3 regions of the Streptomyces sp. NPDC111744 genome follow, and region 2 is predicted to be linked to each of the others. Evidence: predicted binding sites of a transcription regulator. Region 2 holds the regulator's gene; each other region holds the start of a gene.
The links. The regulator HrcA, encoded in region 2, represses chaperone genes, less so after heat shock. The targets are predictions, from matches to a motif close to TTNGCACTCNGNNNNNCNGAGTGCNAA.

Region 1 (6,088 bases), on a different contig from region 2:
TGCCCGCGGTGGGGTACGCGCTCGTCACCCGGCTCACCGGGCGGGGTCGCAAGGGGGGCGCCCCCTGGCGGCCGGGGCAGGATCCGCTCGCCTTGGCCGGTGGGGGTGCGGCGGTCGCGGGCCAGGTGCCGGCCGCGGTCACCGTGGTCGAGGGCCGGGGCGGGCTGTCCACGCTGCTGTCGGCGGGGGTCGCCGGCGGCTGCTGCGCCGGCGCCCTCGTCTACGCGTACGACGCCGTCACGGGCGGAGCCGACCGTGACGCGCGGGTGCCGCGTTCCGCGCGCGGGCTCCGCCCCGCGCAGTTGCTGCTCCTGCCGTACGCGTTCGCCCTCGGGTTCTTCTGGCTGGTCGCCGGATGAACCCGAGGGCGAAGGGGGTGGGTCAGCTCAGGCTCTTCAGCGACGCCGCGTCGTACGCCTTCAGCTCGCCCGTGCGCCCGGCCAGCACCTTCGCCGCCCACTCAGGGTCCTGGAGGAGGGCGCGGCCGACGGCGACCATGTCGTACTCCTCGCGCTCCAGGCTGTCGAGGAGGTCCTCGATGCCCCGGACCGGGGAGCCCTCGCCCGCGAAGCCCTTGATGAAGTCGCCGTCGAGGCCGACCGAGCCGACGGTGATGGTCGGCTTCCCGGTGAGCTTCTTGGTCCAGCCGGCCAGGTTGAGGTCGGAGTCCTCGAACTCGGGAAGCCAGTAGCGCCGGGTGGAGGCGTGGAAGGCGTCGACACCGGCCGCCGCCAGCGGCGTGAGGATCGCCTCCAGCTCCTCCGGGGTCTCGGCGAGACGGGCGTCGTAGTTGTCCGACTTCCACTGCGAGTAGCGGAAGATCACCGGGAAGTCCGGGGAGACGGACGCACGTACGGCGGCCACGAGCTCCGCCGCGAACCTGGTACGGGCGACCGGGTCACCGCCGTAGGCGTCGGTACGGCGGTTGGTGCCCGCCCACAGGAACTGGTCGAGGAGGTAGCCGTGGGCGCCGTGCAGCTCGACCCCGTCGAAGCCGATGCGCTCGGCGGCGGCCGCGGCCTCGGCGAACGCCCGGATGACGTGGTCCAGGTCCTGCCGGCTCATCGCCTTGCCCTCGCCCTCGGTGCCGTCCAGACGGATGCCGGAGGGGCCGACGGCGGGGGCGTCCGCGAACGGCGGCTGGCCCTGCTTGCGCACCATGCCGATGTGCCACAGCTGCGGGACGATCGTGCCGCCGGCCGCGTGCACCCCCTCGGCGACCTTCGCCCAGCCCGCCAGCTGCTCCTCGCCGTGGAACCGCGGGATACGGCTGCTCTGCCCGGCCGAGTCATGCCCGACGTACGTACCCTCGGTGACGATCAGACCGACACCGGCGGCGGCCCGGCGGGCGTAGTAGGAGACCACGTCCTCGCCGGGGACACCGCCCGGGCTGAACTGGCGGGTCATCGGCGCCATCACGATCCGGTTGGGGACCGTGAGCCCGTTCAGGGCGATCGGACGGGAGAGGATCTCTGCCGCGCGGGAGGCGGAGGTGGTGGTGACGGTCACGTGGGGGGCTCCTCGTGAATAGGTCGTAGACCGGACGGTATGTGCACATGCATTGAGTGCACCCGTAGGTGAACGGTCGAGGCGACCCCCGCATTCCGCGATCCGGCGGCCGAGCCCTGTGATCCGCCGCCCGCCCCCAGCGCGTGCCTTGCTTCCGGACCGGCGAAAAGGCCCGAGGGCGGCACCCCCTGTCGAACAGGGGGTGCCGCCCTCGGTCAGGACGGGCGATCGACCAGGGGCCGATCAGAAGTCCATGTCACCGCCCGGCATGCCGCCCGGAGCGGCCGCGGCGGCCTTCTCCGGCTTGTCGGCGATGACGGCCTCGGTGGTGAGGAACAGCGCGGCGATGGAGGCCGCGTTCTGCAGGGCAGAGCGGGTCACCTTCGCCGGGTCGATGATGCCCTCGGCGATCATGTCGACGTACTCACCGGTCGCGGCGTTCAGACCGTGGCCGACCTGAAGGTTGCGCACCTTCTCGACGACGACGCCGCCCTCGAGACCACCGTTGATGGCGATCTGCTTGAGCGGGGCCTCCAGGGCGAGCTTCACGGCGTTGGCGCCGGTCGCCTCGTCACCCTCGAGCTCCAGCTTCTCGAACACCTGGGAGGCCTGCAGCAGGGCCACGCCACCACCGGCGACGATGCCCTCCTCGACGGCCGCCTTCGCGTTGCGCACGGCGTCCTCGATGCGGTGCTTGCGCTCCTTGAGCTCGACCTCGGTCGCGGCACCGGCCTTGATGACGGCGACGCCGCCGGCGAGCTTCGCCAGGCGCTCCTGGAGCTTCTCGCGGTCGTAGTCCGAGTCGGACTGCTCGATCTCGGCGCGGATCTGGTTGACCCGGCCCTGGACCTGCTCGGTGGAGCCGGCACCGTCGACGATGGTCGTCTCGTCCTTGGTGATGACCACCTTGCGGGCGCGGCCCAGCAGGTCGAGGGTCGTGTTCTCCAGCTTGAGACCGACCTCCTCGGAGATGACCTCGCCACCGGTGAGGATGGCGATGTCGTTCAGCATCGCCTTGCGGCGGTCGCCGAAGCCCGGGGCCTTGACCGCGACGGACTTGAAGGTGCCGCGGATCTTGTTGACGACCAGGGTCGACAGGGCCTCGCCCTCGACGTCCTCGGCGATGATCAGCAGCGGCTTGCCCGACTGCATGACCTTCTCCAGGAGCGGGAGCAGGTCCTTGACCGAGGAGATCTTGGAGTTGGCGATCAGGATGTACGGGTCGTCGAGGACGGCCTCCATACGCTCCATGTCGGTGGCGAAGTACGCCGAGATGTAGCCCTTGTCGAAGCGCATACCCTCGGTGAGCTCCAGCTCCAGACCGAAGGTCTGGGACTCCTCGACGGTGATGACGCCTTCCTTGCCGACCTTGTCCATGGCCTCGGCGATGAGCTCGCCGATCTGGGTGTCGGCGGCGGAGATGGAGGCCGTGGAGGCGATCTGCTCCTTGGTCTCGACGTCCTTCGCCTGCTCGAGCAGGGCACCGGAGACGGCCTCGACGGCCTTCTCGATACCGCGCTTCAGGGCCATCGGGTTGGCGCCGGCGGCGACGTTGCGCAGGCCTTCCTTGACCAGGGCCTGGGCGAGGACGGTCGCGGTGGTCGTACCGTCACCGGCGACGTCGTCCGTCTTCTTGGCGACTTCCTTGACCAGCTCGGCGCCGATCTTCTCGTACGGGTCCTCCAGCTCGATCTCCTTGGCGATGGACACACCATCGTTGGTGATCGTGGGGGCGCCCCACTTCTTCTCAAGGACGACGTTGCGGCCCTTGGGGCCGAGGGTGACCTTGACGGCGTCGGCGAGCTGGTTCATACCGCGCTCAAGGCCGCGCCGCGCCTCCTCGTCGAACGCGATGATCTTGGCCATGTGAAGTGGTCCCTCCAGGACTGGGGGTGAGTCTTCTTGGACCGCGCCCGCGCCCGCGACGGACGGCTCGCCGACCCGTGGGTTCCTTGCCCCACCCGGCCTGCGGGCCTCACCGACCCGGTCCATCTTTGTCACTCTCACCTTCAGAGTGCTAACGCCAATGATTAGCACTCGCCCATGCCGAGTGCAAGCGCCTCCCGAGACCGGGCCGCGCCCCGGCCCCTCACGGGCCGCGCCCGCGGGTGCGTCCGCGCGTGCGTCCGCAGGGGTGCGTCGTACGCTCGCCCCGGGCATGCCAAAGGGCTCGTAACCCATGACTCCCCATGGGATACGAGCCCTCCGGCAAAGAAAGAAGAACGACGCTGTCAGTCGGCGCGTGCTTCAGCTGGTCGCGAGCCGGACCATGTCCGCCTGCGGCCCCTTCTGGCCCTGCGAGATCTCGAAATCGACCCGCTGACCTTCCTCCAGGGTGCGGTAGCCGTCCATCTGAATCGCGCTGTAGTGGACGAAAACATCCGCACCACCGTCGACCGCGATGAAGCCGTACCCCTTCTCCGCGTTGAACCACTTGACGGTGCCCTGAGCCATGCCTAACTCCCCTATTACTGGCCCTTGCACAGATCCACACTTCGCGGATCCGGGTCAGACCTCACCCCCCACAGGTTGGGGGCGTGCGCCGGAACGCGTCGACCGCGGCTGAATGTATCTGTCCAACTGCCGTCTGCAACAGGTCAATCGGACGAGAATTCTGGACGGGAAGGGTCCGGAATGTAGCAAGAATTCGGCCGAATTCAGGGCAAGTCGGGCCCCATAAAAGCCGCAAAAGCCGCATATAACCCGCACACTTTGACTACTTCTGCGGGGTCAGCGGTATCGAATACGGGGCCCCCGACCCGGAGATCAGGACCGCGTTCCCCAACTGTACCGCGCTCAACCACACAGAATTGCCCCCTCCGCTTCACTCACGGAGGGGGCAATCGGATGAACAGTCGGTGATGGGTATTACCGAAGGTAATGTTCGGTCATACGGCCATCACGTCAGCCAGGTCAGCGGGGCCGCCGTGGCGGTCGCCGGGGTCAGCCGCCGGCGACGGCCGGGATGATGGAGACGCCGGCGCCGTCCGGAGTGGCCGTCTCCAGGCCCTGCTCGAACCGCACATCGTCGTCATTGACGTACACATTCACGAACCGGCGCAGCTTGCCCTGGTCGTCGAGAACGCGGGCGGCAATCCCGGTGTGGTTCTTCTCCAGGTCCGAGATGACCTCGCCGAGGGTGGCCCCTTCGGCACTGACCTCGGCCTGACCACCGGTGTAGGTGCGCAGGATGGTGGGAATGCGAACAGTGATACTCACGTGGAAACCTCCGATCGGGGGCAACGCCCTGGTTTTCTACGGCTGACTCAGGCGAGCCCGGCCTCACGGAAAGACTCGAGATTCGGGCGGATAGTCGCCGTGAGCCCGGTCCCCGCCACCGCGTCCAGCGTCTTCAGTCCATCACCCGTGTTGAGTACAACGACCGACTTCGCCGGGTCGATCAGCCCGTTCTCGATGAGCTTCTTGGTGACTCCGACCGTGACCCCGCCGGCGGTCTCGGCGAAGATGCCCTCGGTCCGCGCGAGCAGCTTGATCGCGTCGACGACCTGCTCGTCGGTGACGTCCTCCACCGCACCGCCGGTACGGCGCGCGATGTCGAGGACGTACGGCCCGTCGGCCGGGTTGCCGATGGCCAGCGACTTGGCGATGGTGTTCGGCTTCTGCGGCCGCACGACGTCATGGCCCGCCTTGTAGGCCACCGACACCGGCGAGCACCCCTCGGCCTGCGCACCGAAGATCTTGTACGGCTTGTCCTCGACGAGCCCGAGCTTGATCAGCTCCTGCAGACCCTTGTCGATCTTCGTGAGCTGCGAGCCGGAGGCGATCGGTACGACCAGCTGGTCCGGGATCCGCCAGCCGAGCTGCTCGCAGATCTCGTACGCCAGGGTCTTGGAGCCCTCCGCGTAGTACGGCCGCAGGTTGACGTTGACGAAGCCCCAGCCCTCGCCTGCCGAGTCGCCGATCAGCTCGGAGCAGAAACGGTTCACGTCGTCGTAGTTGCCCTCGATGCCGACGAGCTCGCCGCCGTAGATCGCGGCCATGACGATCTTGCCCTGCTCCAGGTCGTGCGGGATGAACACGCAGGAGCGGAAGCCGGCCCGGGCGGCGGCGGCACCGACCGCGCCGGCGAGGTTGCCGGTGGAGGAGCAGGAGAGCGTGGTGTAGCCGAAGGCGCGCGCGGCCTCGACGGCCTGGGCGACGACACGGTCCTTGAAGGAGTGCGTCGGGTTGCCGGAGTCGTCCTTGACGTACAGGCCGCCGGTGACGCCCAGTTCCCTGGCCAGGTTGTCGGCCTGGACGAGCTTGGTCCAGCCCGGGTTGATGTTCGGCTTGGTCGCCACGTCCGCGGGGACGGGCAGCAGCGGGGCGTAACGCCAGATGTTCGCGGGACCCGCCTCGATCCGCTTCCGCAGCTCCTCGGTGTCGTAGGCCGAGAAGTCGTACGCGATCTCGAGCGGGCCGAAACACTCCTCGCAGGCGAACACCGGGCCGAGCGGCACGCGGTGACCGCACTCGCGGCAGCTCAGGGCGGCGGCGGGCCCGAGGTCGACGGTCGTGGAGCCGGTGGTTGAACCGGTGGTGGTCGCAGCAGTCTGCACAGCCATGTGAGGCGAGGCCC
Region 2 (6,088 bases):
GGTGAACAGCGGGTCGGTCAGTGCCTGCTTGTGGATGTCGGCGGCGCCGGACTCGGGGGTGGCCAGGAAGGCGGTGCCCAGCTGGGCGGCGCTCGCCCCCGCGGCGAGCGCGGCGGCGATCTGGCTGCCGCGCATGATGCCGCCCGCGGCGACGACCGGGATGCTCACGGTCTCGCGTATCTGGGCGACCAGCGACAGCAGACCGATCCCTGAGCCGTCGTTCTCCGGCACGTCCCGGTGGGTGCCCTGGTGTCCCCCGGCCTCCACGCCCTGCGCGATCACCGCGTCGGCACCGGCCCGCTCGACGGCGAGGGCCTCCTCGGCGGTGGTGGCGGTGACGAGGGTGCGGGTTCCCGCCCGGCGGAGCGCGTCCAGTGCCTCGCGGCTCGGCACACCAAAGTGGAAGGAGACCACGGCCACCGGGTTGTCGAGGAGTACGGCGAGCTTCGCGTCGTACCCGTCGTCCCGGCCGCTGTCCGGGTCGCCGAGCTCGGTCTCGTACCAGGCGGCCTCACCGGCCAGCTGATGCGCGTAGATCTCCACCGCGCCAGAAGGGGGCGCGGCGTTAGCCGCTCCGGTGGAGCCGGTGCTTGCACCGGGGTATTCCGGCTGGGGCATGAAGAGGTTCACGCCGAAGGGGCGGCCGGTCAGCGACCGCAGCTGCTTGATCTCCTGGTACATCCCGTCGGCGGTCTTGTACCCGGCGGCCAGGAACCCCAGCCCGCCCGCCTCGGACACGGCGGCGGCGAGTTGCGGCACGGAGACCCCGCCCGCCATGGGGGCCTGCACGATCGGAAGTGGGAAGAGATCGGTCAGTGCGGAGGACATGACGGCATGTTGTCACGTCCTCCGAACAAGACCGAATCGGGCCGTCCCTTTGGCACATGCCAGATATTTCCGGGCCGAAGGGGCGGGGCTCCTTCCCGGCGAGCCGTCAACGCCCGTTGAACGCGTCCTTCAGCCGGCTGAACAGACCCTGCTGACCCGGCTGGAACTGCCCCGTCGGCCGCTCCTCGCCGCGCAGCTTCGCCAGCTCCCGCAGCAGCCGCTCCTGCTCGGGGTCGAGCTTGGTCGGGGTCGTCACCTCGACGTGGACGATCAGGTCGCCCCGGCCGCCGCCGCGCAGATGCGTGATACCGCGCCCGTGCAGCGGGATCGACTGCCCGGACTGGGTGCCGGGACGGATGTCGACCTCCTCCATCCCGTCCAGCGTCTCCAGCGGCACCTTCGTACCGAGCGACGCCGCCGTCATCGGGATGGTCACCGTGCAGTGCAGATCGTCGCCACGCCGCTGGAAAGTCGAGTGCGGCAGTTCGTGGATCTCGACGTACAGGTCACCGGCGGGACCGCCGCCCGGCCCGACCTCGCCCTCGCCGGCGAGCTGGATCCGGGTGCCGTTGTCGACGCCGGCCGGGATCTTCACGGTCAGCGTGCGCCGCGACCGCACCCGCCCGTCACCGGCGCACTCGGGACACGGCGTCGGCACGACCGTACCGAAGCCCTGGCACTGCGGGCAGGGACGGGAGGTCATGACCTGGCCCAGGAAGGACCGGGTGACCTGCGACACCTCACCACGGCCGCGGCACATGTCACACGTCTGGGCGGAGGTGCCCGGCGCCGCGCCCTCACCGTTGCAGGTGTTGCAGACGATCGCCGTGTCGACCTGGATGTCCTTGGTCGTACCGAAGGCCGCCTCGTCGAGCTCGACCTCGATCCGGATCATGGCGTCCTGGCCGCGACGGGTCCTGGACCTCGGCCCGCGCTGCGACGCGGTACCGAAGAACGCGTCCATGATGTCGGAGAAGTTCCCGAAACCACCGGCCCCGAAGCCGCCCGCACCCGCGCCGCCGCTCTGCGAGAGCGGGTCGCCGCCGAGGTCGTAGACCTGCTTCTTCTGCGGGTCCGAGAGCACCTCGTAGGCGGCGTTGATCTCCTTGAACCGCTCTTGGGTCTTCGGATCAGGGTTGACGTCCGGGTGCAGCTCGCGCGCGAGCCGGCGGAAGGCCTTCTTGATCTCTTCCTGCGACGCGTCGCGGCGCACGCCGAGAACGGCGTAGTAGTCCGTGGCCACTTACGACTCCGCCAGGATCTGTCCGACGTACCGTGCCACCGCTCGTACCGCTCCCATCGTTCCCGGGTAATCCATGCGGGTCGGTCCGACCACGCCGAGTTTGGCGACTGCCTCGCCGCCCGAACCGTAGCCGACCGACACCACGGACGTTGAGTTGAGTCCCTCGTAGGCGTTCTCGTGACCGATGCGTACGGTCATGCCCGAATCCCCCGCCTCGCCCATGAGCTTGAGAAGCACGACATGCTCCTCCAGCGCCTCCAGGACGGGCCGGATCATGAGGGGAAAGTCATGTCCGAAGCGGGTGAGATTGGCGGTGCCGCCGATCATCAGCCGCTCCTCGTTCTCCTCGACGAGCGTCTCCAGCAGGGTGGAGACCACCGCCGAGACCGTGCCGCGGTCCTCGGCCTCGAAGGCGTCCGGCAGGTCCTCCACCAGCCGGGGCACATCCGAGAACCGGCGGCCCGCGACCCGGCTGTTGAGCCGTGCCCGCAGATCCGCCAGGGACATCTCACCGAAGGGCGCCGGACAGTCGACCATCCGCTGCTCGACCCGCCCGGTGTCGGTGATCAGCACCAGCATCAGCCGGGCCGGCGCGAGCGAGAGCAGCTCCACATGCCGCACGGTGGACCGTGTCAGCGACGGATACTGCACGACCGCGACCTGCCGCGTCAGCTGCGCCAGCAGCCGCACCGTCCGCGCCACGACGTCGTCGAGGTCGACGGCGCCGTCGAGGAAGTTCTGGATGGCCCGCCGCTCGGGCGCGCTCATCGGCTTGACCCCGGCCAGCTTGTCGACGAACAGCCGGTAGCCCTTGTCGGTGGGGATCCGCCCGGCGCTGGTGTGCGGCTGGGCGATGTATCCCTCGTCCTCCAGGGCGGCCATGTCGTTACGCACGGTCGCCGGGGAGACCCCGAGGTTGTGGCGCTCGGTCAGCGCCTTCGACCCCACCGGCTCCTCGGTGCCGACATAGTCCTGGACGATGGCGCGCAATACCTGAAGCCTGCGTTCACTCAGCATCCAGCGCCACACCTCCAGAAAGTCGTCCCCGCGGCCTTTCGGGTCTTTCGCCTGGCACTCTGCGAGCCCGAGTGCCAGCATCCCCGGCCCAGTGTACGGCCGTCGGGTACTGACTGGGCAAGGTCGGTGAGTACCCATGGCGTTCTACGGCTAGCGTCGCGGCATGACGGTGACTTGGGAAGAGCTGGGCTGGGAGCGGGTGGCCGAGGGGGTCGGCCGGTGCCGGCTGCCGGGCTGGGACTGCACGGCCGGGCTGGTCCTCGGGGCGGGCCCGGTCCTGATGGTGGACGCCGGGTCGAGCCTGGCGGAGGGCGCGCGGTTGCGTGTCGAGGCGCAGGAGCTGGCCGGACGCCGTGTGACCCATCTCGCGCTCACCCACCCCCACTTCGATCATGTCTTCGGCACCGCGGCGTTCGCGGACGCGGAGATCTACGCGGCGGTCGGCACGGACGCCCTTGTCGCCCACGACCGCGAGGAACTCCGACTGGACGCGATCCGCAACGGCCTTGCGGCCCCGGAGGCCGAGGAGGCCGCGGACGCGCTGCCCCTGCCCCACCATCCGGTCTCCGGCGAGTGGACCCTCGACCTGGGCGACGGCCGCCAGGCCCTGCTGGCCAACGTGGGCCCCGGCCACACTGCCCACGACCTCGCCGTCCTCGTCCCGGGCGACCCGGAGGTGGTGTTCTGCGGCGACCTGGTGGAGGAGTCCGGCGACCCCCAGGCCGGCCCCGACGCCGTACCGTCCCGCTGGCCGGCCGCCCTGGACCGGCTCCTCTCCCTCGGCGGCGAGAACGCCCTGTACGTGCCCGGTCACGGAGCGGTGGTGGACGCGGCCTTCGTACGACGGCAGCGCGACGCCCTGGCCGCCCGCTTCGGCGTGTCGTGACCACGCCGCCCCGGCTTCTCCTATCGTCATCCGAATGCGCCAGTACTCCGCCGACCTGACCCCGCCGTGGAAGAAGCCGAAACCGGCACCGGAGGTGGCCGCCGAACCCGGCCTGGTGGTCGAGGAACCGGGCACCGGCTTCTGCGGCGCGGTTGTCCGCTGCGAGGCGGGCACGGTCACGTTGGAGGACCGCTTCGGCAAACACCGCGTCTTCCCACTGGAGCCGCGGGGCTTTCTCCTGGAGGGCCGGGTGGTCACCCTGGTACGCCCCACGTCGGCCGCCCCCGTACGCCCCACCCGCACCGCGTCCGGCTCGGTCGCCGTCCCCGGCGCACGCGCGCGCGTGGCCCGCGCGGGCCGCATCTACGTCGAGGGCCGCCATGACGCGGAGCTGGTCGAGAAGGTCTGGGGCGACGACCTGCGCATCGAGGGCGTGGTCGTGGAGTACCTGGGGGGCGTGGACGACCTGCCGTCGATCGTGGCCGAATTCGCACCGGGCCCGGACGCCCGCCTCGGCGTCCTGGTGGACCACCTGCTCCCCGGCACGAAGGAGTGGCGCATCGCCCAGTCGGTCACCGGCGAACACGCCCTGGTCGTCGGCCACCCGTACATCGACATCTGGGAGGCGGTGAAGCCCGCCGCCGTGGGCATCGAGGCATGGCCGCGTGTCCCGCACGGCCAGGACTGGAAGACGGGCGTGTGCCGGGCCCTGGGCTGGCCGTCGGACAACACGGGCGCGGTGTGGCAGGCGATCCTGGCGCGGGTGGGGTCCTACAGGGACCTGGAGCCGGAGCTTCTGGGGCGAGTGGAGGAACTGATCGATTTCGTGACGGCTCCGTAGCCGAGCCGCAGGCAGGGGTGCCTCCCCCGGTGCCAGGCACAGGGGTGCCTCCTGCAGTGCCGGGCCCCAGGGGTGCCCGGCCCTCAGTCCACCAGGTCCCGCACCACCGCATCCGCCAGCAACCGCCCCCGCAGTGTCAGCACGGCCCGCCCCTGCCCGTACGCGCCGGTCTCCAGCAGGCCCTCCCCCAGCGCCCGCCGCGAGGCCGCCAGCCCCTGCTCCTTCAGCAGCGACAAGGGCACCCCCTCGCGCAGCCGCAGCTCCAGCAGGATCCGCTCCACCCGCCGGTCCTCGTCCGTCAGGACCTCACGCCCGGCCCCCGGCGACCGTCCCGCCGCCAGCGCCGCCGCGTACGCCCCCGGATGCTTGACGTTCCACCAGCGCACACCGCCCACGTGCGCGTGCGCGCCCGGTCCCGCGCCCCACCAGTCGGCGCCCCGCCAGTACAGCTCGTTGTGGAGACAACGGGCGGCCTCCGAGGTGGCCCAGTTGGACACCTCGTACCAGTCGAAGCCCGCCGCGGACAGCATCTCCTCGGCGATCAGATAGCGGTCCGCGTGGACGTCGTCGTCGGTCATCGGGACCTCGCCCCGGCGGATCCGGCGGGCCAGCTGCGTGCCCTCCTCGACGATCAGCGCATACGCCGACACATGGTCCGGCCCGGCGCCGACGGCGGCGTCCAGCGAGGCCCGCCAGTCGTCGTCGGACTCGCCCGGTGTGCCGTAGATCAGATCGAGGTTGACGTGCTCGAAGCCGGCCGCGCGGGCCTCCGCGACGCACGCCTCCGGGCGGCCGGGCGTGTGTGTGCGGTCCAGGACGCGCAGCACATGCTGCCGGGCGCTCTGCATGCCGAAGGAGACCCGGTTGAAGCCGCCCTCGCGCAGGGCCGCCAGATACGCGGGGTCGACGGACTCAGGGTTCGCCTCCGTGGTGACCTCCGCGTCGGCGGCCAGACCGAACTCGTCGCGGATCGCGCGCAGCATTCGTACGAGATCACCGGCGGCCAGCAGCGTCGGCGTACCCCCGCCCACGAACACCGTACGGACCTCGCGCGGATCGTCGCCGAGGACCTTCCGCGCCAGCCGGACCTCGTCGACCAGCGTGTCCGCGTAGTTGTCGCGGGAGGCGAGGACACCGCCGGTGCCGCGCAGCTCGGTCGCCGTGTAGGTGTTGAAGTCGCAGTAGCCGCAGCGGGTCGCGCAGTAGGGGACGTGCAGATAGAACCCGAGGGGGCGGTCGGCGGCACCGGCCAGCGCGTGCGGGGGGAGCGCGC
Region 3 (6,088 bases), on a different contig from region 2:
ACCGCCCATCGACACACGGGGTGCCAACACCCGGACGCGCCCCCGGCAGTCCGGTGGGAGCACTGTGCCCCGCCGCGGAGCGGCGGGGCACAGCGACCTACTGCTCACCGGCTTCGCCGGCGTGCCTCAGTGGGAGTGGCCGTGGGAGTGACCACCGGCGGCCGGCTCCTCCTCTTCCTTCTTCTCGACGACCAGGGTCTCGGTCGTCAGGAGCAGGGAGGCGATGGAGGCCGCGTTCTCCAGGGCGGAGCGGGTGACCTTGACCGGGTCGATGACGCCGGCCTTGACCAGGTCGCCGTACTCGCCGGTGGCGGCGTTGAAGCCCTGGCCCTTCTCCAGCTCGGCGACCTTGGAGGTGATGACGTAGCCCTCCAGGCCGGCGTTCTCGGCGATCCAGCGCAGCGGCTCGACGACCGCGCGGCGGACCACGGCGACACCGGTGGCCTCGTCGCCGGTCTTGCCCAGGCCGCCCTCCAGCACCTTGGCGGCGTGGACGAGCGCGGAACCACCACCGGAGACGATGCCCTCCTCGACCGCGGCGCGGGTCGCGGAGATGGCGTCCTCCAGACGGTGCTTCTTCTCCTTCAGCTCCACCTCGGTGGCGGCGCCGACCTTGATCACGCACACGCCGCCGGCCAGCTTCGCGAGGCGCTCCTGGAGCTTCTCGCGGTCCCAGTCGGAGTCGGTGTTCTCGATCTCGGCCTTGATCTGGGCGATGCGGCCTGCGACAGCGGCGGAGTCTCCGGCACCGTCGACGACCGTGGTGTCGTCCTTGGTGACCGTGACACGGCGGGCGGAGCCCAGCACGTCCAGGCCGACCTGGTCGAGCTTGAGGCCGACCTCCTCGGAGATGACCGTGGCGCCGGTGAGGATCGCCAGGTCCTCCAGCATCGCCTTGCGGCGGTCGCCGAAGCCGGGGGCCTTGACCGCGACCGCGTTGAAGGTGCCGCGGATCTTGTTGACGACGAGGGTGGAGAGCGCCTCGCCCTCGACGTCCTCGGCGATGATCAGCAGCGGGCGGGAGGCGTTGCTCTGGATGATCTTCTCGAGCAGCGGGAGCAGGTCCGCGATGGAGGAGATCTTGCCCTGGTTGATGAGGATGTAGGGGTCCTCCAGGACGGCCTCCATGCGCTCCTGGTCCGTCACGAAGTACGGCGACAGGTAACCCTTGTCGAAGGCCATGCCCTCGGTGAAGTCCAGCTCCAGACCGAAGGTGTTGGACTCCTCGACGGTGATGACGCCGTCCTTGCCGACCTTGTCCATCGCCTCGGCGATGAGCTCGCCGACCTGCTGGTCCTGGGCGGACAGCGCGGCGACGGCGGCGATGTCGGACTTCTCGTCGATCGGGCGGGCCGTCGCGAGCAGGTCCTCGGAGATGGCGGCGACGGCGGCGTCGATGCCCTTCTTCAGGGCGGCCGGGGAGGCACCCGCGGCGACGTTCTTGAGGCCCTCGCGGACGAGCGCCTGGGCCAGCACGGTGGCGGTGGTCGTACCGTCACCCGCGATGTCGTTGGTCTTGGTCGCCACCTCCTTCACCAGCTGGGCGCCGAGGTTCTCGAACGGGTCCTCGATCTCGACCTCGCGGGCGATCGTGACACCGTCGTTGGTGATGGTGGGGGCGCCGAACTTCTTGTCGATGACGACGTTGCGGCCCTTGGGGCCGATCGTCACCTTGACGGTGTCGGCAAGCTTGTTGACGCCGCGCTCAAGGGCGCGACGGGCGTCCTCGTCGAACTTCAGGATCTTCGCCATGGGAGCGGTTCAGCCCTCTCGGAAAACGTGGGTGAAACGAACCGCGCCCCCGACGCCCGGCTTCATAAGGTCGCGGGTGCCAGGGGCGCAGCTCAAAGCAGGATGTGCTTGGGGTGAACTACTTCTCGATGATCGCGAGCACGTCGCGAGCCGAGAGGACGAGGTACTCGTCGCCGTTGTACTTCACCTCGGTGCCGCCGTACTTGCTGTAGAGCACGACGTCGCCGACCTTGACGTCGAGCGGCAGGCGCTCGCCGTTCTCGAAACGGCCCGGACCCACGGCGAGGACGGCGCCCTCCTGGGGCTTCTCCTTCGCGGTGTCCGGGATGACCAGGCCAGAGGCGGTGGTCTGCTCGGCGTCGAGCGGCTGGACCACGATGCGGTCCTCAAGCGGCTTGATGGCAACCTTGGAGCTGGTGGTCGTCACGATCCGACCTCCCCCTTCGGAGATCTCACGGGGTTAACTGTCTGAGGTGGCGACCAGGTGGATCCGTCGTCGCGGGTGCCGGACCTGCCTGTCGCGTTGTTGGCACTCTCCTGTGGTGAGTGCCAGACCCGAGACTATGACCGCGATTAGCACTCGGTCAAGCGGAGTGCCAATTGCCTACGGCGCGGCGCGGAAATTAGGTGCCCTGAGCCGCGGTGACCACCCTTCGGGACTGCCGCACATGAAGGGCCGACGCGCCGGTTCCGGGTCCCGTCCGCCCTCGGCTACAGGTAGTCCTCCAGCCGCCCCACCGTCAGGCCGTTCTCCTGGACCCGGCGGAGCAGACGGGTCGTGCGTTCGCGCAGGGGCAGGCCCGTGGCCTCGTCCAGGCCGACCAGGACGATGTCGCCGGGGCGCAGCCGCTTCTCACCGTGGCGGTACGCGATGCCGTCGGCCGTCATCGCCGCCCGCCACAGGACCACCGCCGTCACTCCGCAGTCGGCCGCCGCGCGGAGGGTGGTGGTGTCGTACCTGCCGTAGGGCGGGCTGAAGAGGCGGGGGCGGACGCCGAAGCGGGACTTCAGTTTGTCCTGCTGGCCGCAGATCTCGGTGCGCTGGCCGACGTACGGCAGGCCGGACATGGCCCGGTGGTCGAGGGTGTGGTTCTGGACGCTCGCGCCGACCTCCTGGAGGCGGGCGAAGTGGCCGTAGCCGGGGCCGACGACGCTGTCCGTGAGGAACATGGTCACCGGGAGCCGCAGTTCCCGGACCATGTCCACGAACCGGGGATCCTTCTCGGCGCCGTCGTCGTAGGTGAGGAAGACGACCTTGTCGGCGGTGGGGATGTGGTCGACGACCGGGGGGAGGGTCGCACGGAGGGAGAGCGGGTGGGATGGCGGGTGCGGCGCCGGGAGCAGGGGCGCGTTCAGGCCCCAGTGGCGGTACGGCTGTTCGGCGGCCGGGCCGTGCGGTCGTACCCGGTCGGCCGCCTTCTCGCCCAGTCGTTCGATCGGGTCGACGGACTGGGCGCAGCCCGACAGGAGGAGGGCAGCGGCCAGCAGCGCGGCCGTCGCCCTCGGCCGGCTCACAGGTAGTCCTCCAGGCGCGCCACCGCATAGCCCTCGCGCGTGACCTTGTTCAGAAAGCGCCGCATGTCGTCGATCATCGTGCCGTCCCAGTCGTCCCGGCCGCGGAAGTGCGTGAGCACGATGTCACCGGGGTGCAGGCCGCGGTCCCACTCGCGGTACTCCCAGTGGTCGACGAACACCTCCTCGTCCCAGATCGGCGCGTACTTGATGCCACATGCCTTGGCTGCGCGCAGGGTGTCGCCGTTGTAGTTGCCGTAGGGCGGCCGGAAGACCGTCGGCGCCTTGCCGAACTGCTTCTTCATGATCGCCTGCATGCCGCAGATCTCGTCCTTCTGCTCGTCGTAGGACAGGCCCGGCAGATAGGGGTGGGTCAGGGTGTGGTTGTTGAGGGTGTGGCCCTCGGACTGCATCGTGCGGAAGAAGCCGTAGTCGTCCTTGATCAGGTAGTTGCTGAGGAACGCGGTGTAGGGGATCCGCAGGTCGCTCATCATCCGGAGGAACCGGGGGTCCTTGTTCCAGCCGTCGTCGATGGTGAGGAAGACGACCCGTTGCCTGGTCGGGATCGTGGTGAAGACCGGGGGGAGGTCGTCCTCCTCCTGCCCGTCCACCTCGAAGCCGTCGCGCGCGGTGATCCTCGGCTTCACCTTCGGCGGGGCCGGGGGCCGCAGCGGGACCGCGTCCAGGCCCCAGCGCCTGGCGGCGGCGACCAGGGCCGCGTGGGAGCCGGGGGCGGGGGCCGCCGCCCGGTGCGGCTGCTGGCCGGCGGCGGGAGGGGCGGTGGAGCCGGGGTCCGGCCCCGCGCAGCCGGACATCAGGGCGGCCACGGCCAGCAGGCCCGTCACGCCCACCACGCCCACCTTCAACCCTTTTTTGTCATTTTGTACGACTACTCGCATGGCGTCGGATCCTTCCAGGCCCGGCCCCGGAACCGGCGCCGACACCGCCGCCGGAGGCGAACCATCCACCGACTGGCCGACAATGACCCGGTGAACGACCTCCTCGCCCCCCTCCTCAGCCCCGAAGGCCGCGCCCTCCTCGCCGAGGTGCGCGGTACCGCGCCCGCCGACGAACTCGCCGTGGCCACCCGGCTGCGCCGCGAGCACCCCGCCGAGCTGGTGTCGGCGGCGCTCGCCCAGGCCCGGCTGCGGCAGCGGGCGGCGGCGAAGTTCGGGGACGCGGACGCGGACCGCATGTTCTTCACGCCGAACGGGGTCGAGCAGTCGACGCGGGCGAGCGTCGCCTCGTACCGGGCTCAGCGGCTGAAGGCGCTCGGGGTGACCTCGGTCGCCGACCTGTGCTGCGGGATCGGGGGCGACGCGATCGCCCTCGCACGGGCGGGGATCCGGGTGCTGGCCGTGGACCGGGACCCGGTGACGGCGGCCGCGGCGCGGGCGAACGCCGACGCGCTGGGGCTCTCCGGCCTGATCGAGGTACGGGAGGCGGACGTGACGGAGGTGGACACGGACGGCTACGACGCCGTGTTCGTCGACCCGGCCCGGCGCGGCGGCCGCGGCCGCATCTTCGACCCGGAGGCCTACTCACCGCCCCTGTCCTGGGCGATCGAGGCGGCCCGCGGGGCCGCGCACACCGCCGCGCTGAAGATCGCCCCCGGTGTCCCGCACGAGGCGGTCCCGGCGGACGCCGAGGCGGAGTGGATCTCGGACGCGGGCGATGTGAAGGAGGCGGTGCTGTGGTTCGGGACGGCGCCGGGGACGATCCGCGCCACCCTCCTGCCCGGCCCGCGCACCCTGCTCAGCAGGGGCCTGCCCGACCCTCAGGTCCGTCCGGTGGGGCGGTACCTGTACGAGCCCGACGGCGCCGTCATCCGCGCCCATCTGGTGGCCGAGGTCGCCGAGGAACTGGACGGCGGGCTGGTCGACCCGACGATCGCGTACATCACGGCCGACACACTGCGCGCCACCCCCTACGCGACGCCGTACGAGATCACCGACCGACTCCCCTTCAACGTGAAGAAGCTGAAGGCGCTGCTGCGGGAGCGCGGGGTCGGCACGCTCACCGTGAAGAAGCGCGGGTCGGCGGTGGAGCCGGAGGAGTTGCGCAGGAAGGTCAAGCCGCAGGGGCCGAACGCTGCGACCGTTTTCCTGACCCGGGTGGCGGGGGCGCCGACCATGCTCGTCGGCGCCCCCGCACCGGCTACTGGTGCTGAGCCGTCCTGAGCGAGCCGAGGTTCGGCCCGACGGCCGGACGGCCGGACTTGGTGGCGGCCGAGACGGGGTCACCGCCGTCCGTGCGCAGCGCGAACGTGCGCGCGGTGGAGGCGACGCCGTTGTAGTACGGCCGGTACACGAAGTCGTTCCCGCTCGCGCTGATCGACGAACCGGCCGTGTTCAGCGCGCCCATCGTGACCGAGCCGGTGTCGCCGAAGGCGATCGCGGACTGGGTGCCGGCGGACTCGCGCAGCAGATAGCTCTTGACCTCGTCGGACAGGGCGGGCCTGGAGGTCCACAGCACGGGGCCGTAGATGTTCATCGCCGAGCCCGCGGAGACCCCGTCCCGCCAGGAGCCGGCGTAGGCGAGGGCGACCTGGCCCGGGGCGGTCCACCAGAACTTGGCGACGGCCACCGACAGCGCCACGTTGTTGGCCCCGGTGATCGGGTAGTAGTAGTACGTCGACGGCCACTTGGAGAACGACGAATGGGTCAGCGCGTACTTCGCGTCCGACCCGACCGTGATGACCATGGTCTTCGCCGGGTTGAGGCTGTTGAGGTACGACTTCACCGACGACGTCAGCGACTTGCCGTTGGTCAGGACCACGCTGCCGGTGCTGCTGGTGCCCTCGGCGCCGGCCGCGGCGGCCGCC

Region 1: groL (chaperonin GroEL) is a predicted target of HrcA. The motif match lies at 3,540-3,566, and genes of this name have one in related genera.
Region 3: groES (co-chaperone GroES) is a predicted target of HrcA. The motif match lies at 2,326-2,352, and genes of this name have one in related genera.

The regions. Positions count from the first base shown of each region.
Region 1 covers NZ_JBVKCG010000008.1:218,114-224,201, forward strand. The annotation lists gene ACZ7OO_RS20340 (hypothetical protein) at 1-359, shown strand, start outside; gene ACZ7OO_RS20345 (NADH:flavin oxidoreductase) at 382-1,509, opposite strand; gene groL (chaperonin GroEL) at 1,753-3,375, opposite strand; gene ACZ7OO_RS20355 (cold-shock protein) at 3,757-3,963, opposite strand; gene ACZ7OO_RS20360 (ubiquitin-like small modifier protein 1) at 4,453-4,728, opposite strand; gene thrC (threonine synthase) at 4,776-6,074, opposite strand.
Region 2 covers NZ_JBVKCG010000005.1:111,556-117,643, forward strand. The annotation lists gene ACZ7OO_RS13215 (nitronate monooxygenase) at 1-828, opposite strand, end outside; gene dnaJ (molecular chaperone DnaJ) at 935-2,071, opposite strand; gene hrcA (heat-inducible transcriptional repressor HrcA) at 2,072-3,088, opposite strand; gene ACZ7OO_RS13230 (MBL fold metallo-hydrolase) at 3,252-3,974, shown strand; gene ACZ7OO_RS13235 (DUF3097 domain-containing protein) at 4,009-4,815, shown strand; gene hemW (radical SAM family heme chaperone HemW) at 4,899-6,088, opposite strand, start outside.
Region 3 covers NZ_JBVKCG010000001.1:651,899-657,986, forward strand. The annotation lists gene groL (chaperonin GroEL) at 127-1,752, opposite strand; gene groES (co-chaperone GroES) at 1,871-2,179, opposite strand; gene ACZ7OO_RS03060 (polysaccharide deacetylase family protein) at 2,464-3,267, opposite strand; gene ACZ7OO_RS03065 (polysaccharide deacetylase family protein) at 3,264-4,163, opposite strand; gene ACZ7OO_RS03070 (THUMP-like domain-containing protein) at 4,254-5,444, shown strand; gene ACZ7OO_RS03075 (cell wall-binding repeat-containing protein) at 5,422-6,088, opposite strand, start outside.